DNA from 2 places in the Streptomyces purpurogeneiscleroticus genome. Region 1 is predicted to be linked to the other one. Evidence: riboswitches for the same ligand, from Rfam matches in the RefSeq annotation. Region 1 holds a riboswitch; the other holds the start of a gene.

Region 1 (7,087 bases):
GCCACGCCCTGCCGCAGCTGAACATCACGGTGAAGGACGGCTACCTCGAAGCCGTCAGCGACTTCGCGGAGCCCGTCGGCCCGAGCTTCTGGGAGCGCGGATGAGTAACGAGACGAGCGCGACCAACGCGCGCCGCGGCCAGGCGCCGCGGGGCGAGCGGATCGCCGACTGGGCGGACGGCCGGCTGGGCATCTACAGCCTCGCCAAGTCCAACATGCGCAAGATCTTCCCGGACCACTGGTCCTTCATGCTCGGTGAGATCTGCCTCTACAGCTTCATCATCATCATCCTGACCGGCGTCTACCTGACGCTGTTCTTCCACCCGAGCATGGCCGAGGTCGTCTACCACGGCTCCTACGTGCCCATGCACGGCATCCGGATGACGCAGGCGTTCGAGTCGACGCTGGACATCAGCTTCGACGTCCGCGGCGGCCTGCTGATCCGGCAGATCCACCACTGGGCCGCGCTGGTGTTCCTCGCCGGCATGATGGTCCACATGATGCGGGTGTTCTTCACCGGCGCCTTCCGCAAGCCGCGCGAGGTCAACTGGCTGTTCGGCTTCCTGCTGTTCGTCCTGGGCATGTTCACCGGCTTCACCGGTTACTCGCTCCCGGACGACCTGCTCTCCGGCACCGGTGTCCGCTTCATCGAGGGTGTCATCCTGGCGATGCCGCTGGTCGGCTCGTACCTGCAGATGTTCATCTTCGGCGGGGAGTTCCCCGGCCACGACATCATTCCGCGGTTCTTCACGGTGCACGTCCTGCTGCTGCCGGGCATCATGCTCGGCCTGCTGGTGGCGCACCTGATCCTGGTCTTCTACCACAAGCACACGCAGTTCCCGGGTGCCGGCAAGACCGAGAAGAACGTGGTCGGCATGCCGCTGCTGCCGGTCTACATGGCCAAGGCCGGAGGCTTCTTCTTCCTGGTCTTCGGTGTGATCTCGGTGATCGCCGCGATCGCGAGCATCAACCCGGTGTGGGCCATCGGTCCGTACCGTCCGGACCAGGTGTCCACCGGCGCCCAGCCCGACTGGTACATGGGCTTCGCCGAGGGTCTGGTCCGTGTCATGCCCGGCTGGGAGTGGGTGATCCCGGGCGGCTACACCATCAACTTCGGTGTGCTGATCCCGATCATCATCTTCCCGCTGGTCCTGGCGGCCATCGCGGTCTACCCGTTCATCGAGTCCTGGGTCACCGGCGACAAGCGTGAGCACCACCTGCTGGACCGCCCGCGCAACGCCCCGACCCGTACCGCCTTCGGTGTGGCCTGGCTCTTCGCCTACCTGGTCATGCTCGTCGGTGGCGGTAACGACCTGTGGGCGACGCACTTCCACCTGTCGATCAACTCGATCAGCTGGTTCGTCCGGATCGCGTTCTTCGTGGGCCCGGTGCTCTCCTTCATCATCACCAAGCGGATCTGCCTGGGTCTGCAGCGGCGCGACCGCGACAAGGTGCTGCACGGACGCGAGTCCGGCATCATCAAGCGGCTGCCGCACGGTGAGTTCATCGAGGTGCACGAGCCGCTCACGCAGGACCAGATGCACATGCTCACCCAGCACGAGCAGCCGAAGCCGCTGGAGATCGGCCCCGAGGTCGACGAGAACGGCGTCAAGCGCAAGATCAAGCGCTCGCAGAAGCTGCGCGCCAAGCTCTCCAAGGGCTTCTACGGCGAGGACAACGTCATTCCGAAGCCGACGGTGGAGGAGTACGAGGAGATCACCAGCGGCCACGGCCACCACTGATCTCCACGGGGGAGCGGTACCGACACCGTGACCCCGAGCACGTAGCAGAGAACGCCACCCAGAGGGCCCTGTCCGAGCACCGGACGGGGCCCTCCGGCGTATCCCCGGGCCCGATAGGCTCGCTGTGAAGATTCTTGACTCACCCAGGAGCGTGGACCATGAACGTTGTGACCCCGGATGGCGGCGGCAGCGTGGCGGCCCGCACCTGGCCGGGCGTGCTGAACGCCCTCCTCGAAGGCCATGACCTCTCCGCCGACTCCACCGAGTGGGCGATGGACCGGATCATGCGCGGCGAGGCCAGCGACGCGCAGATCGCCGGCTTCGCGGTGGCGCTGCGCGCCAAGGGCGAGACGGTCGCGGAGATCTCCGGGCTGGTCCGCGCGATGTACGAGCACGCCAACCTCATCGAGGTGCCGGGCCGCAGCGTGGACATCGTCGGCACCGGCGGCGACGGCGCCAAGACCGTGAACATCTCCACCATGTCCTCGGTCGTGGTGGCCGGCACGGGCACGAAGGTCGTCAAGCACGGCAACCGCGCCGCGTCCTCCGCCAGCGGCGCCTCCGACGTCCTGGAGAAGCTCGGCGTGAACCTGGACCTGACGCCGCGCCGGGTGGTGGAGGTCGCCGAGGAGGCCGGCATCACCTTCTGCTTCGCGGTGAAGTTCCATCCCTCGCTGCGGCACGTCGCGCCCGCCCGCAGCCAGCTGGGCATCCGTACCACCTTCAACGTGCTCGGCCCGCTCACCAACCCGGCCAAGGTCGCGGCCCAGGCCACCGGCGTCGCGGACGCCCGGATGGCGCCCATCCTGGCCGGCGTTCTCGCCGAGCGCGGCTCCTCCGCGCTGGTCTTCCGCGGCGACGACGGCCTGGACGAGCTGACGACCACGGCCACGTCCACGGTGTGGGTGGTCCGGGACGGCACCGTGCGCGAGGTGCCCTTCGACCCGCGCGACGTCGGCATCGAACTGGTGCCGGTGGAGGCGCTGCGCGGCGCGGACGCCTCGTACAACGCGGACGTCGCCCGCCGCCTGCTGGCCGGGGAGACCGGTCCGGTACGGGACGCGGTGCTGCTCAACTCCGCCGCGGCGCTGGTGGCCCTGGACCCGACGGACGCCCCGCTGAACGAGCAGATCGCGGCGGGGATGGCGAGGGCGGCGGAGTCGATCGACTCCGGTGCGGCACAGCGGGTACTGGACCGGTGGGTGGCCGCGTCGAACGCGTAACCGCCTACGACGCGAGGGGTGTCCGTATCCCGGACACCCCTTGCGGCGTTCCGATCATGTGGCATGATTCTCGCCAGGTCACGAGTGACAGCGATTAGGCCCCGGCTTGCTGTCCGGCAACCCTCCGTCCGTGGCGGGGTGCCCCGGGTGATGACCAGGCCGCAGGCAGCAAGGTCTGCGGCAAGCGCGGATCCCTCGCCAGGGATCCTGGTTATCGAGGGAGCTCTTCCGTGATGCAGCGAATGCGATAGGGCCGGTCGGCCCCTTTTTCCGAACACCCCGCCTGTGGCGCCCCTCTGTTCTGTACCAGGTGTCCGTGCGCCCGCGGGTCCTTCCACGCCCCGTGCGTGTCATTCGCCTACTCCGTACGCCTCCGGGAGACTCCGCCATGTCCGTGCGCCCTGAAACCGTCCTCGCCACCGCCGACTCCGCCGACGCCGACCCCGCCTGCACCGCGCCGCTCCCCGTCCTCGGCCGCGACGTGCGCGTCCCGCTCGTCACCGGCGGCGAGGTCGGCTACGCCGCGCTGGACTACGCCGCCAGCGCCCCGGCCCTGCAGCGGGTGTGGGACGACGTGGCCGCGTACGCGCCGTACTACGGGAGCGTGCACCGCGGCGCCGGGTACCTCTCCCAGCTGTCCACCGACCTCTTCGAGAACAGCCGGCAGACGGTCGCGGAGTTCCTCGGCTGCCGCGAGACGGACCAGGTGGTCTTCACCCGTTCCACGACCGACTCGCTCAACCTGCTGGCCGGCGCGCTCCCCGCGCACACCCGGGTGTTCGTCTTCGAGACCGAGCACCACGCGTCGCTGCTGCCCTGGGAGCAGCGCGCGGATGTCGAGGTGACGTACCTGAACGCCCCGCGGACCCCGCAGCAGGCGGTCGACACGCTGGAGAAGGCGCTCGCCGAGCGGGAGCCCTACGGCCCGGCGCTGGTGTGCGTGACCGGCGCGTCGAACGTGACCGGTGAGCTGTGGCCGGTGCGCGAACTGGCCGCCGCGGCGCACGCGCACGGCGCGCGCATCGTGCTGGACGCCGCGCAGCTGGCCCCGCACCACCCGGTGGACATCGCCGAGCTGGACGTGGACTGGGTGGCCTTCTCCGGCCACAAGCTGTACGCGCCCTTCGGGTCCGGCGTGCTGGCCGGGCGCGCCGACTGGCTGCAGGACGCCGAGCCGTACCTGGCCGGCGGCGGCGCGAGCCGCAAGGTCGCGCGGCGCGAGGACGGCGGCGTGCAGGTGGAGTGGCACACCACGGCGGCCCGCCACGAGGCCGGTTCGCCGAACGTGATCGGGGTGTACTCGATCGCCTCCGCGTGCAAGGCGCTGACCGAGGCCGGGTTCGGCAACCTGGTCGCGCGGGAGCAGGAGCTGATCGCGAAGGTGCGGGCGGGGCTCGCCGAGGTGCCCGAGGTGAAGGTGCTGTCGCTCTTCGGCGACGACGCGCCGCGGGTGGGCGTGCTGTCGTTCGTCGTGGAGGGCTGGAACAGCTCGCACTTCGCGGCCGCGCTGTCGGCGGAGTACGGCATCGGCGTACGGGACGGGCTGTTCTGCGCCCACCCGCTGGTGCGCACCCTGCTGGGCAGCGACCCGCAGGACCCGGGCGAGTGCGGCGCGCCGGACGCCCGGCCGGGGGAGCGGTCGCTGAACGCCATCCGGGTGAGCTTCGGGGCGGGGACGCCCGATGAGCACGTCGAGCGGTTCGTCACCGCCGTGACGGAGCTTGTGCGGGACGGTGCGAAGTGGTCCTACCGGACCGAGGAGGGGCGCTGCGTGCCGGATCGCGGCGCAGCGGCCTGAGCCGCGGAAGAACCGGCCGGTGGTGGTCCTGCTGAGGGACCGCTGCCGGCCGGTGGCCGTTCGGCGTTCAGGATTGTCCTCAAACGCCGGACGGGCTTGAGGGTCAGCTTTCGAGCCCGATCGCGAACGCCGCCTCCAGGTCGTGCTGGGAGTACGTGCGGAACGCGATGTGCGTCTCCGTGGAGGCGACGCCGGGGACCTTGCTGATGCGGCCGGGGATGACGTCCGCGAGGTCGTCGTGTTCGCGGACCCGGACCATCGCGATCAGGTCGTGCGCGCCGGTGACCGAGTAGACCTCGCTGACGCCCTCGATCGTCGCGATCTTCTCCGCGATCTCCGGGATCCGGTCCACGCTGGTCTTGATGAGCACGATCGAAGTGATCACGGTTGGCTCTCTCCCTCGGTCGGCCGTTCTGTGGGCTCCACCCTACCGGGGGCCCCGGCGGGGGCCTGCGGTGGAGCGTCCGGTACGTGGTAGCGGACCCAGGCGTACAGGAAGCCCAGCACAAAGCCGACGACGTGGGCCAGGTAGGCGACGCCGGGGCCGTTGACCGCGCGCTGGGCCGCCAGCCACTGGAGGACGAACCAGAAGAGCAGCACCGCCCAGGCGGGGAAGCGCAGCGGCAGGAAGAAGAGGAACGGGAAGAGGCTGGTCACCCGCGCGCGGGGAAAGAGGTACAGGAAGGCGCCGAGCACGCCGGAGATCGATCCGGACGCGCCGACCAGGGTCTGGCCCGACTCGGCGTGCGCCGCCGCGTATCCCATCAGGGCCACGTAGCCGGTCAGGATGTAGAAGACCACGAAGTGCAGCCGGCCCATCCTGGCCTCGGCCATGCCCCCGAAGACATAGAGGAAGAGCATGTTGCCCAGCAGGTGCAGCCAGCTGCCGTGCACGAAGAGCGCGGTGAGCGGGGTGAGCAGGGCCTGCGGGTCGCCGCTCCACAGGTCGCGCGGGATGACGCCCCAACGGGCGAAGTACGCGCTCTGGGCCTGCAGGAGCGATTCACCGGTGCCGTGTATCCCGTTCAGCCCCGAGGCCGGGCCGATGACGAACACCACGCAGCAGATGCCGATCAGGATGTTGGTCATCCGGGAGAACACGGTCCGCGGGGACGGAAACGAGGCCGACATGAAGTGATCATGGCGTAATAGCCACAAAGGGGACAGAGTGCCTCGCCGTGTTCCGGTACCCGGGCGGGGACGGCACCCGGTCGCCACCAGGCCGTAGGGTTACGGGCAGTACTTTCCGTACCTCCGCAGTTCGACGGCGCACCGCGAGAGCCCGCACAACCGCACCACGCTTGACGAAAGAGGACGACACAATGGCTGTTCCCCTGCCGACGGCCGAAACCCGGTGGCGCTGCACTCTGTGCGGCAACCTCACGCGTTTCGACGTGACCCGCCAGTCCAAGGTGGTGGAGTACGTCCACCTCGACCTGGCCGGTGAGCCCAAGGTTGAGGAGCGCGAGGTGCTCAGTGAGAGCATCGAGTCCGTCCGCTGCCGCTGGTGCAACGCGGTCGACCAGATCGAGCTGGTGGACCGCCCCGGCGCGGACGCCTGAGATCGGAGCGGTGCAGCAGTGGTGGAGCGTCCAGCAGGGCATGAGGGGGAAGAGCGCGACCCGGAGGCCGGTGCGGCCGACGAAGTGCTCGACCGTCCCCTGCCCGAGGGCGTGCGGCGCCGTGTCGTGGCGCTCACCGCGGAGTCCTTCGGCGGCCTGACGGTCGCCGAACTCCCCCCACCTCTGCGGCAATACGCCCGTTTTACGCCATCCCGGCGGGTGAAGTTCGCGGGCAACGCGATGGCCGCGGCCCTGGAGAGCGATCCGGTCTTCCGGCAGCGGATCGCGGCCCGGCTGCGCGAGACCCAGGCCGAACTGGCCGAGGCCCTCCAGCAGGGCACCCCGCCCGCCGCCGCCGACCCGCAGGACGTCGCGGCGGCGGCGTACGTTCTGCGTCCGCCGGGCTGGGCGAAGCTGGTCGCCGCCGCGGGCGAGGAGGTCCGGCGCGCGGACGAGCAGCGGGCCGGCGAGGAGGCCGAGCGGGAGCTCGCCCGGCTGCGGGAGGAGCTGGCCGAGGCGCGGGCGGCGTCCCGCGCGGAAGCCGACCGGGCGAGAGGCGACCTCGAAGCGGCGCGCAAGGAGAACGACGTGCTGCAGCGCAAGCTGCGCAGCGCGCTCAGCGACGTGAAGCGCGCGCAGGCCGCGGCGCGCAAGGCGGAGACCGAGACCGAGTCGCTGCGCTCCGCGGCGGCCACGGACAAGGCGACCACCGACAGCGAGATGCGCCGGCTCAAAGCCCGGGTCGCGGAGGCGGAATCGGCGC
Region 2 (7,087 bases), on a different contig from region 1:
TCCGCGATGATCAGCAGCGGCTTGCCCGACTGCATGACCTTCTCCAGCAGCGGAAGGAGGTCCTTCACGTTGGAGATCTTGGAGTTGACGATCAGGATGTACGGGTCGTCGAGCGACGCCTCCATACGCTCCATGTCGGTGGCGAAGTACGCCGAGATGTAGCCCTTGTCGAAGCGCATACCCTCGGTGAGCTCGAGCTCCAGACCGAAGGTCTGGGACTCCTCGACGGTGATGACGCCTTCCTTGCCGACCTTGTCCATGGCCTCGGCGATGAGCTCACCGATCTGGGTGTCGGCGGCGGAGATGGAGGCGGTGGAGGCGATCTGCTCCTTGGTCTCCACGTCCTTCGCCTGCTCCAGCAGGGCGGCGGAGACGGCCTCGACGGCGCGCTCGATGCCGCGCTTCAGGGCCATCGGGTTGGCGCCGGCCGCGACGTTGCGCAGGCCCTCGCGGACCAGGGCCTGGGCCAGGACGGTCGCGGTCGTCGTGCCGTCACCGGCGACGTCGTCCGTCTTCTTCGCGACCTCCTTGACCAGCTCGGCGCCGATCTTCTCGTACGGGTCCTCGAGCTCGATCTCCTTGGCGATGGAGACACCATCGTTGGTGATCGTGGGGGCGCCCCACTTCTTCTCAAGGACGACGTTGCGGCCCTTGGGGCCAAGGGTGACCTTGACGGCGTCGGCGAGCTGGTTCATCCCGCGCTCGAGACCGCGCCGTGCCTCCTCGTCGAACGCGATGATCTTGGCCATGTGAAGTGGTCCTCCCGGACAGGGGTGGAAACGCAGTGGACCGCGCTGGTGCCCGCGACGGACGGCCTGCAGCCCAGTGGTTCCCTGCCCCACCGGGCCGCGGGCCTCACCGGCCCGATCCGAAGTTCTGTCACTCTCACCTTCAGAGTGCTAACGCAATGATTAGCACTCGACCCCCTCGAGTGCAAGCGCCTCAGCCCAGGCTGCGGGATCGTGCGGCAGCACCGCAAGGGCCCGGGCCAGCGCACACCCGTGCACACGGGCGGGCGCGCACCCGTACACACGAGCCGGCGCGCCCCCGTGCACAACAGAAGGCCCGCGCCCCCTCAAGGGGGCACGGGCCTCCGTACGCTGCAGTCGGTCGGCGCTCAGCCGGCCACGCGAACCATGTCCGCCTGCGGCCCCTTCTGGCCCTGCGAGATCTCGAACTCGACCCGCTGACCTTCCTCAAGGGTGCGGTAGCCGTCCATCTGGATCGCGCTGTAGTGGACGAAAACATCCGCACCACCGTCGACCGCGATGAAGCCGTACCCCTTCTCCGCGTTGAACCACTTGACGGTGCCCTGAGCCATTCCTAACTCCCCTATTGCTGGCCCTTGCGCAGGACCGCACTCCGCGGACCCGGGTCAGACCTCACCCCCAAGGAGGGTGTGCGCCGGAACGCGTCGACCGCCGCTGAATGTATCTGCACCAATGCCCAGCGCAACAGGTCAATCGGACGAGAATTCTGCCCACGACCATTCGCCGATTTGCGGCGAAGTCTAAATAATTCAGGGCAAGCCGGGCCGGGCATAGCTCATCAACGCGACAAAATGCGCACACACTTTGGGCACATCTTGTCGCGTTCTCATATGCGTGGGGCACGCGCGCGAAGAGGATTCACCTCAACTGTATCGCCTTTAACGACATGGAATCGCCCCGTCCGCTTTTGCTGCGGACGGGGCGATTCCGGGAGGCATATGCGGGCACCCACGAGACGATGCACAGGGGGCGCACACAGGGCGCACTAAAGGCGTGCGCAGGCGGCGACGGACTTCAGCAGCCGCCGGCCACCGCGGGGATGATCGAGACGCCCGCGCCGTCCGGCGTCGGGGTCTCCAGGCCCTGCTCGAAGCGCACGTCGTCGTCGTTGACGTAGACGTTCACGAAGCGGCGCAGCTTGCCCTGGTCGTCCAGGACGCGGGCCGAGATGCCGTTGTGGTTCTTCTCCAGGTCCGCGATGACCTCGGAGAGGGTCGCGCCCTCGGCGGCGACCTCGGCCTGGCCGCCGGTGTAGGTGCGGAGGATGGTGGGGATGCGGACGCTGACGCTCATGGGGTTCTTCTACCTTCCAGGTTCCGGGAAAACGAGTACATGGGCTCCGCGGCGCGGCGGAGCTGGGAGGCGGCGCGGGCCCGCCGAACGGGCCCGCCGGAACCCCCTACTTGTCGAGACCGGCCTCGCGGAACGCGTCCAGGCTCGGGCGGATGGTCGCGGTCGGGCCGGTGGTCGGCGCCACGGCGTCCAGCGTCTTCAGGCCGTCACCGGTGTTGAGGACGACGAGGGACTTCGCCGGGTCGATCTGCCCGTTCTCGATGAGCTTCTTGGTGACGCCGACGGTCACGCCGCCCGCGGTCTCCGCGAAGATGCCCTCCGTACGGGCCAGCAGCTTGATCGCGTCCACGACCTGCTCGTCGTTGACGTCCTCGACCGCGCCGCCGGTGCGCCGGGCGATGTCCAGCACGTACGGGCCGTCGGCCGGGTTGCCGATGGCCAGCGACTTGGCGATGGTGTTCGGCTTCTGCGGGCGTACGACGTCGTGGCCGGCCTTGAAGGCGGTGGACACCGGCGAGCAGCCCTCGGCCTGGGCGCCGAAGATCTTGTACGGCTTGTCCTCGACGAGGCCGAGCGCGATGAGCTCCTTGAGCCCCTTGTCGATCTTCGTGAGCTGCGAGCCCGAGGCGATCGGGATGACCAGCTGGTCCGGGAGCTCCCAGCCGAGCTGCTCACAGATCTCGTACGCGAGCGTCTTGGAGCCCTCGCCGTAGTACGGGCGGAGGTTGACGTTCACGAAGCCCCAGCCCTCGCCCAGCGGGTCGCCGATGAGCTCGGAGCAGAAGCGGTTGACGTCGTCGTAGTTGCCCTCGATGCCGACCAGGTCGCCGCCGTACACCGCGGCCATGACGACCTTGCCGGCCTCCAGGTCGTGCGGGATGAACACGCAGGAGCGGAAGCCCGCCCGGCGCGCCGCGGCGCCGACCGCACCGGCCAGGTTGCCGGTGGAGGAGCAGGACAGGGTGGTGAAGCCGAAGGCGCGGGCGGCCTCGACGGCGATCGCCACGACGCGGTCCTTGAAGGAGTGCGTCGGGTTGCCGGAGTCGTCCTTCACGTACAGGCCGCCGGTGACGCCCAGCTCGGCGGCGAGGCGGTCGGCCTGGACCAGCTTGGTGAAGCCCGGGTTGAGGTTGGGCTTGTCGGCCACGTCGGCGGGGACGGGCAGCAGCGGCGCGTAGCGCCAGATGTTGTTCGGACCGGCCTCGATCTGCTTCTTCAAGCCCTCGGGGTCGCCGCTCGGCAGGTCGTATGCCACTTCGAGCGGCCCGAAACATTCCTGGCACGCGAAGATCGGGCCGAGCGGGAAGCGCGTACCGCACTCGCGGCAGGACAGCGCGGCGGCGGGACCGAGGGAGACGGTGGAGGTGGTTTCTGCAGCTTGCACAGCCATGGAGGCGAGGCCCTTTCTCCTCATCTTCCTCGCGGCGCATCTCGCCGCGAGACGGATTTGGCACCTTCCCTAGCCGGGAGCCTCGCGCGGCGGACTTCAGTGTCCTGGCGGCAAGACCGGCTGGAGGGTTGCCGGGGCTTCAACGGGCCGTATCCCTCTGCCCCTCTGGATGAGCGGTATGGCCTGCGTTCGAAACACAGGCGTTTGTTCAGCGGTGACCCCGGCATGCGGTGGTCATCCGCGTTGTTCAAGACTGTAACCGAAGGCGTGCACGGTTGAGATAGTCGTCCGATGCGCGAGATGGATCACTTTAGGGAGACGGATACGTGCTGGAAGAGGTGGAGCGCTGGCTGGCCGGCCGCTCCTGGTCTGCCGCCGACCGACCGCTCGACCAGCTGCTGGCCGCGAAGAGCCGCACCGGGCAGACGGTCAGCGTAGTGCTGCCCGCGCTCGACGAGGAGGCCACGGTCGGCACGATCGTGGAGATCATCCGTCGCGATCTGATGTCCGCGGCGGCGCCCCTGGTCGACGAGCTGGTCGTGGTGGACTCCGGCTCCACCGACCGCACCGCCGAGGTCGCGGCCGCCGCGGGCGCCCGGGTCGTGCACCGCGACGCGATCCTGCCGCGGCTGGCGACGGTGCCCGGCAAGGGCGAGGTGCTGTGGCGCTCGCTGCTGGCCACCGGCGGCGACATCGTCTGCTTCGTCGACGCCGACCTGCGCGAGTTCTCCGCCGCCTTCGTCTCCGGGATCGTCGGGCCGCTGCTCACCGACCCCGAGGTGCAGTTCGTGAAGGCGATGTACGACCGGCCGCTCGGCGAGGGCGCCGGCGGCCCGAAGGCGGGCCAGGGGGGACGGGTCACCGAGCTGGTGGCCCGCCCGCTGCTCAATCTGCACTGGCCGCAGCTGGCCGGCTTCGTCCAGCCGCTGGGCGGCGAATACGCGGCCCGCCGGTCGCTGCTGGAGCGGCTGCCCTTCCCCGTCGGGTACGGCGTCGAGCTGGGCCTGCTGGTCGACGCGCTGCACACGGTCGGCCTGGACGCGCTGGCGCAGGTGGACGTGGGCGTGCGCAAGCACCGGCACCAGGACGGGCAGGCGCTCGGCCGGATGGCCGCGGCGATCTACCGCACCGCCCAGCTCCGGCTGGCACGCGGGCACCTCGTACGGCCCCGGCTCACCCAGTTCGACCGCGGCGAGGAGGGCGGGTTCGTCCCGCGGACGACCGACGTGGACACCGAGGAGCGGCCGCCGATGCGCGGCATACCGGAGTACGCGGAGCGGCGCGCGGCATGAGGACGGGGCGGCCGCACGTTTGAGCGGATCTGTCGCGGGTTAGGTCATCGGCATGGTCTCCTCCAGCTCAGGTGCCCAGGTTCTCGTCGCGTCCAACCGCGGTCCGGTCTCCTACGCCTTGGGCGAGGACGGCACGCTGACCTCCCGGCGCGGCGGTGGCGGTCTGGTCTCCGGCCTGTCGGCCATCGGCCCGGACGCCGGGGCGGTGTGGGTGTGCGCCGCGCTCGGCGACGGCGACCGCGAGGCGGCCCGGCGGGCCGCCGCCGGCGACGGGCTGCTGGACCCCGGCGACACCGGCGGACAGTCCGTCCGGATGCTGGACATCGCGCCCGAGGTCTTCGCCGACGCGTACAACGGCGTCGCCAACTCCGTGCTGTGGTTCGTCCACCACCTGCTCTACCAGACGCCGCTGGAGCCCGCGTTCGACGCGGATTTCCGCAGCCAGTGGGCGTCGTACGAGGCGTACAACGCCGCCTTCGCCGACGCGCTCGCCGAGGCCGCGGCGCCCGGCGCGGCCGTCCTCGTGCAGGACTACCACCTCACGCTGGTCCCGGGGCTGCTCCGCGAGCGCCGCCCCGACCTGCGCATCGGCCACTTCTCGCACACCCCCTGGGCGCCGCCGGACTACTTCCGGCTGCTGCCGGACGACGTGGCGGCCGAGGTGCTGCGCGGCATCCTGGGCGGCGACCGGGCAGCATTCCTGACCCACCGCTGGGCCGCGGCGTTCGCGGAGTGCTGCGCCGTGGTGCTGGGCGCCGAGGTCGCCAGAGACGGGGACGCGGGGCTGCGCGTCACGTACGAGGGCCGGACCACCCGGCTCGGGGTGCACGGCCTGGGCGCCGACGCGGACTTCCTGCGCGAGCGCTCCCGGCAGCCGGACGTCGACGAGCGGCTGGCGGACCTGCGCGGGCAGATCGGCACCGGAGAGGACGGCGCGCCGCGGAAGACGATCGTCCGGGTGGACCGTACGGAGCTGTCGAAGAACATCGTGCGCGGCCTCCAGGCGTACCGGCGGCTGCTGACCGACCGGCCCGAGTGGCGCGGCCGGGTGGTGCACATAGCGTTCGCCTACCCCTCGCGGCAGGACCTGGCGGTGTACCGGCAGTACACCGAGGAGGTCGGGCGGCTGGCGGAAGAGATCAACGACGAGTTCGGCACGGACGGCTGGCTGCCGGTCGTGCTGCACGTCAAGGACGACTTCGCGCGCTCCCTGGCCGCCTACCGGCTCGCCGACGTCGCGCTGGTCAACCCGATCCGCGACGGCATGAATCTGGTCGCGAAGGAGGTGCCGGTGGTGTCCGAGGCGGGCTGCGCGCTGGTGCTCTCCCGGGAGGCCGGGGCCTGCGCGGAGCTGGCGGAGGACGCGCTGGTGGTCAATCCGTACGACATCGGGGGCACGGCCGAGGCGCTGCACGCGGCGCTGACCATGCCGCTCGATGAGCGGGCCGAGCGCGCCAAGCGGTTGGCGGCGGCGGCGACGGCGCTGCCGCCGGCGCAGTGGTTCCTGGAGCAGCTTCGGGCGCTGCGGGGCTGAGCCGGCCGGGTTCCGGGGTGCCCCGGGCGGTGGGCTTTCCGGCTGTCCCGCCGTTGTGGCTGGTCGCGCAGTTCCCCGCGCCCCTGGGGCTGCGCCCCTGCGGGGCGCGCCCTCAGGCGTGCGTCGCGATCGCTTCTGCCAGCCTCGTCAGCAGTTCGACGACGCCCTGTGGGCCCGGTACCACCAGGTCCGCGCGGTCCGCCAGTTCCTCGGCGCCCTCGCCCGCCGTCGCCGAGCTGCACACCAGTACTCCGGGCAGGCCCTCGGCGCGGAGCGCGTCGACGGCGGCGTAGGCGGCCAGGTCCCCGAGGTCGTCGCCCGCGTAGAGAACCGCACCGGCCTCCACCTCGCGTACGTACGAGGTGAGCGCGACGCCCTTGTCGACGCCGGGCGGGCGCAGCTCCAGGACGAAACGGCCCGGCTCGACGATCAGGCCGTGCCGCTCGGCGAGCGCGGCCAGCGGCGCGCGCAGCGCCTCGAAGGTGCCCTGCGGGTCGGCGGTGCGGCGGGTGTGCACGGCGACGGCCCGGCCACCCTTGGTCTCGATCGCGGCCTCGATCGTGGCCTCGATCTCGGCGTCGGCCGGCCCGTCCTGCCAGGCGCCTGAGTCCGCCAGCAGGCCCGGCAGCTCGGCGGTCGCCGCGGCGACGCCCGGCGGCGGCGCGGGCGCCTCGATCCGGCCGGTGGCGGCCTCCCAGCGCTCCGCGCCGTAGTGGCCGAGGACGACGAGGTGGTCCAGGCCGTCCGCGTCGGCGAAGCCGCCGAGCCGGACGGCCGTCTCCGCCGGACGGCCGGTGATCACTACGAC

The links. A riboswitch is a leader RNA that binds a small molecule or an ion and turns the genes downstream of it on or off. The one in region 1 is predicted to bind S-adenosylmethionine.
Region 2: it holds a riboswitch for S-adenosylmethionine, as region 1 does, so the genes downstream of both, thrC (threonine synthase) here and CCS38_RS14655 (aminotransferase class V-fold PLP-dependent enzyme) in region 1, are expected to answer to the same signal.

Annotation. Positions count from the first base shown of each region.
Region 1 covers NZ_NHSG01000226.1:2,605-9,691, forward strand. Annotated here, with positions in the region: gene qcrA (cytochrome bc1 complex Rieske iron-sulfur subunit) at 1-104, shown strand, start outside; gene qcrB (cytochrome bc1 complex cytochrome b subunit) at 101-1,741, shown strand; gene trpD (anthranilate phosphoribosyltransferase) at 1,900-2,964, shown strand; SAM riboswitch class IV at 3,041-3,157, shown strand; gene CCS38_RS14655 (aminotransferase class V-fold PLP-dependent enzyme) at 3,353-4,762, shown strand; gene CCS38_RS14660 (Lrp/AsnC family transcriptional regulator) at 4,866-5,147, opposite strand; gene CCS38_RS14665 (rhomboid family intramembrane serine protease) at 5,144-5,893, opposite strand; gene CCS38_RS14670 (hypothetical protein) at 6,085-6,324, shown strand; gene CCS38_RS14675 (NYN domain-containing protein) at 6,343-7,087, shown strand, end outside.
Region 2 covers NZ_NHSG01000174.1:11,959-19,045, reverse strand. Annotated here, with positions in the region: gene groL (chaperonin GroEL) at 1-749, opposite strand, end outside; gene CCS38_RS10655 (cold-shock protein) at 1,118-1,321, opposite strand; gene CCS38_RS10650 (MoaD/ThiS family protein) at 1,785-2,063, opposite strand; gene thrC (threonine synthase) at 2,170-3,453, opposite strand; SAM riboswitch class I at 3,471-3,629, opposite strand; gene CCS38_RS10640 (glucosyl-3-phosphoglycerate synthase) at 3,780-4,745, shown strand; gene CCS38_RS10635 (alpha,alpha-trehalose-phosphate synthase (UDP-forming)) at 4,798-6,279, shown strand; gene CCS38_RS10630 (trehalose-phosphatase) at 6,392-7,087, opposite strand, start outside.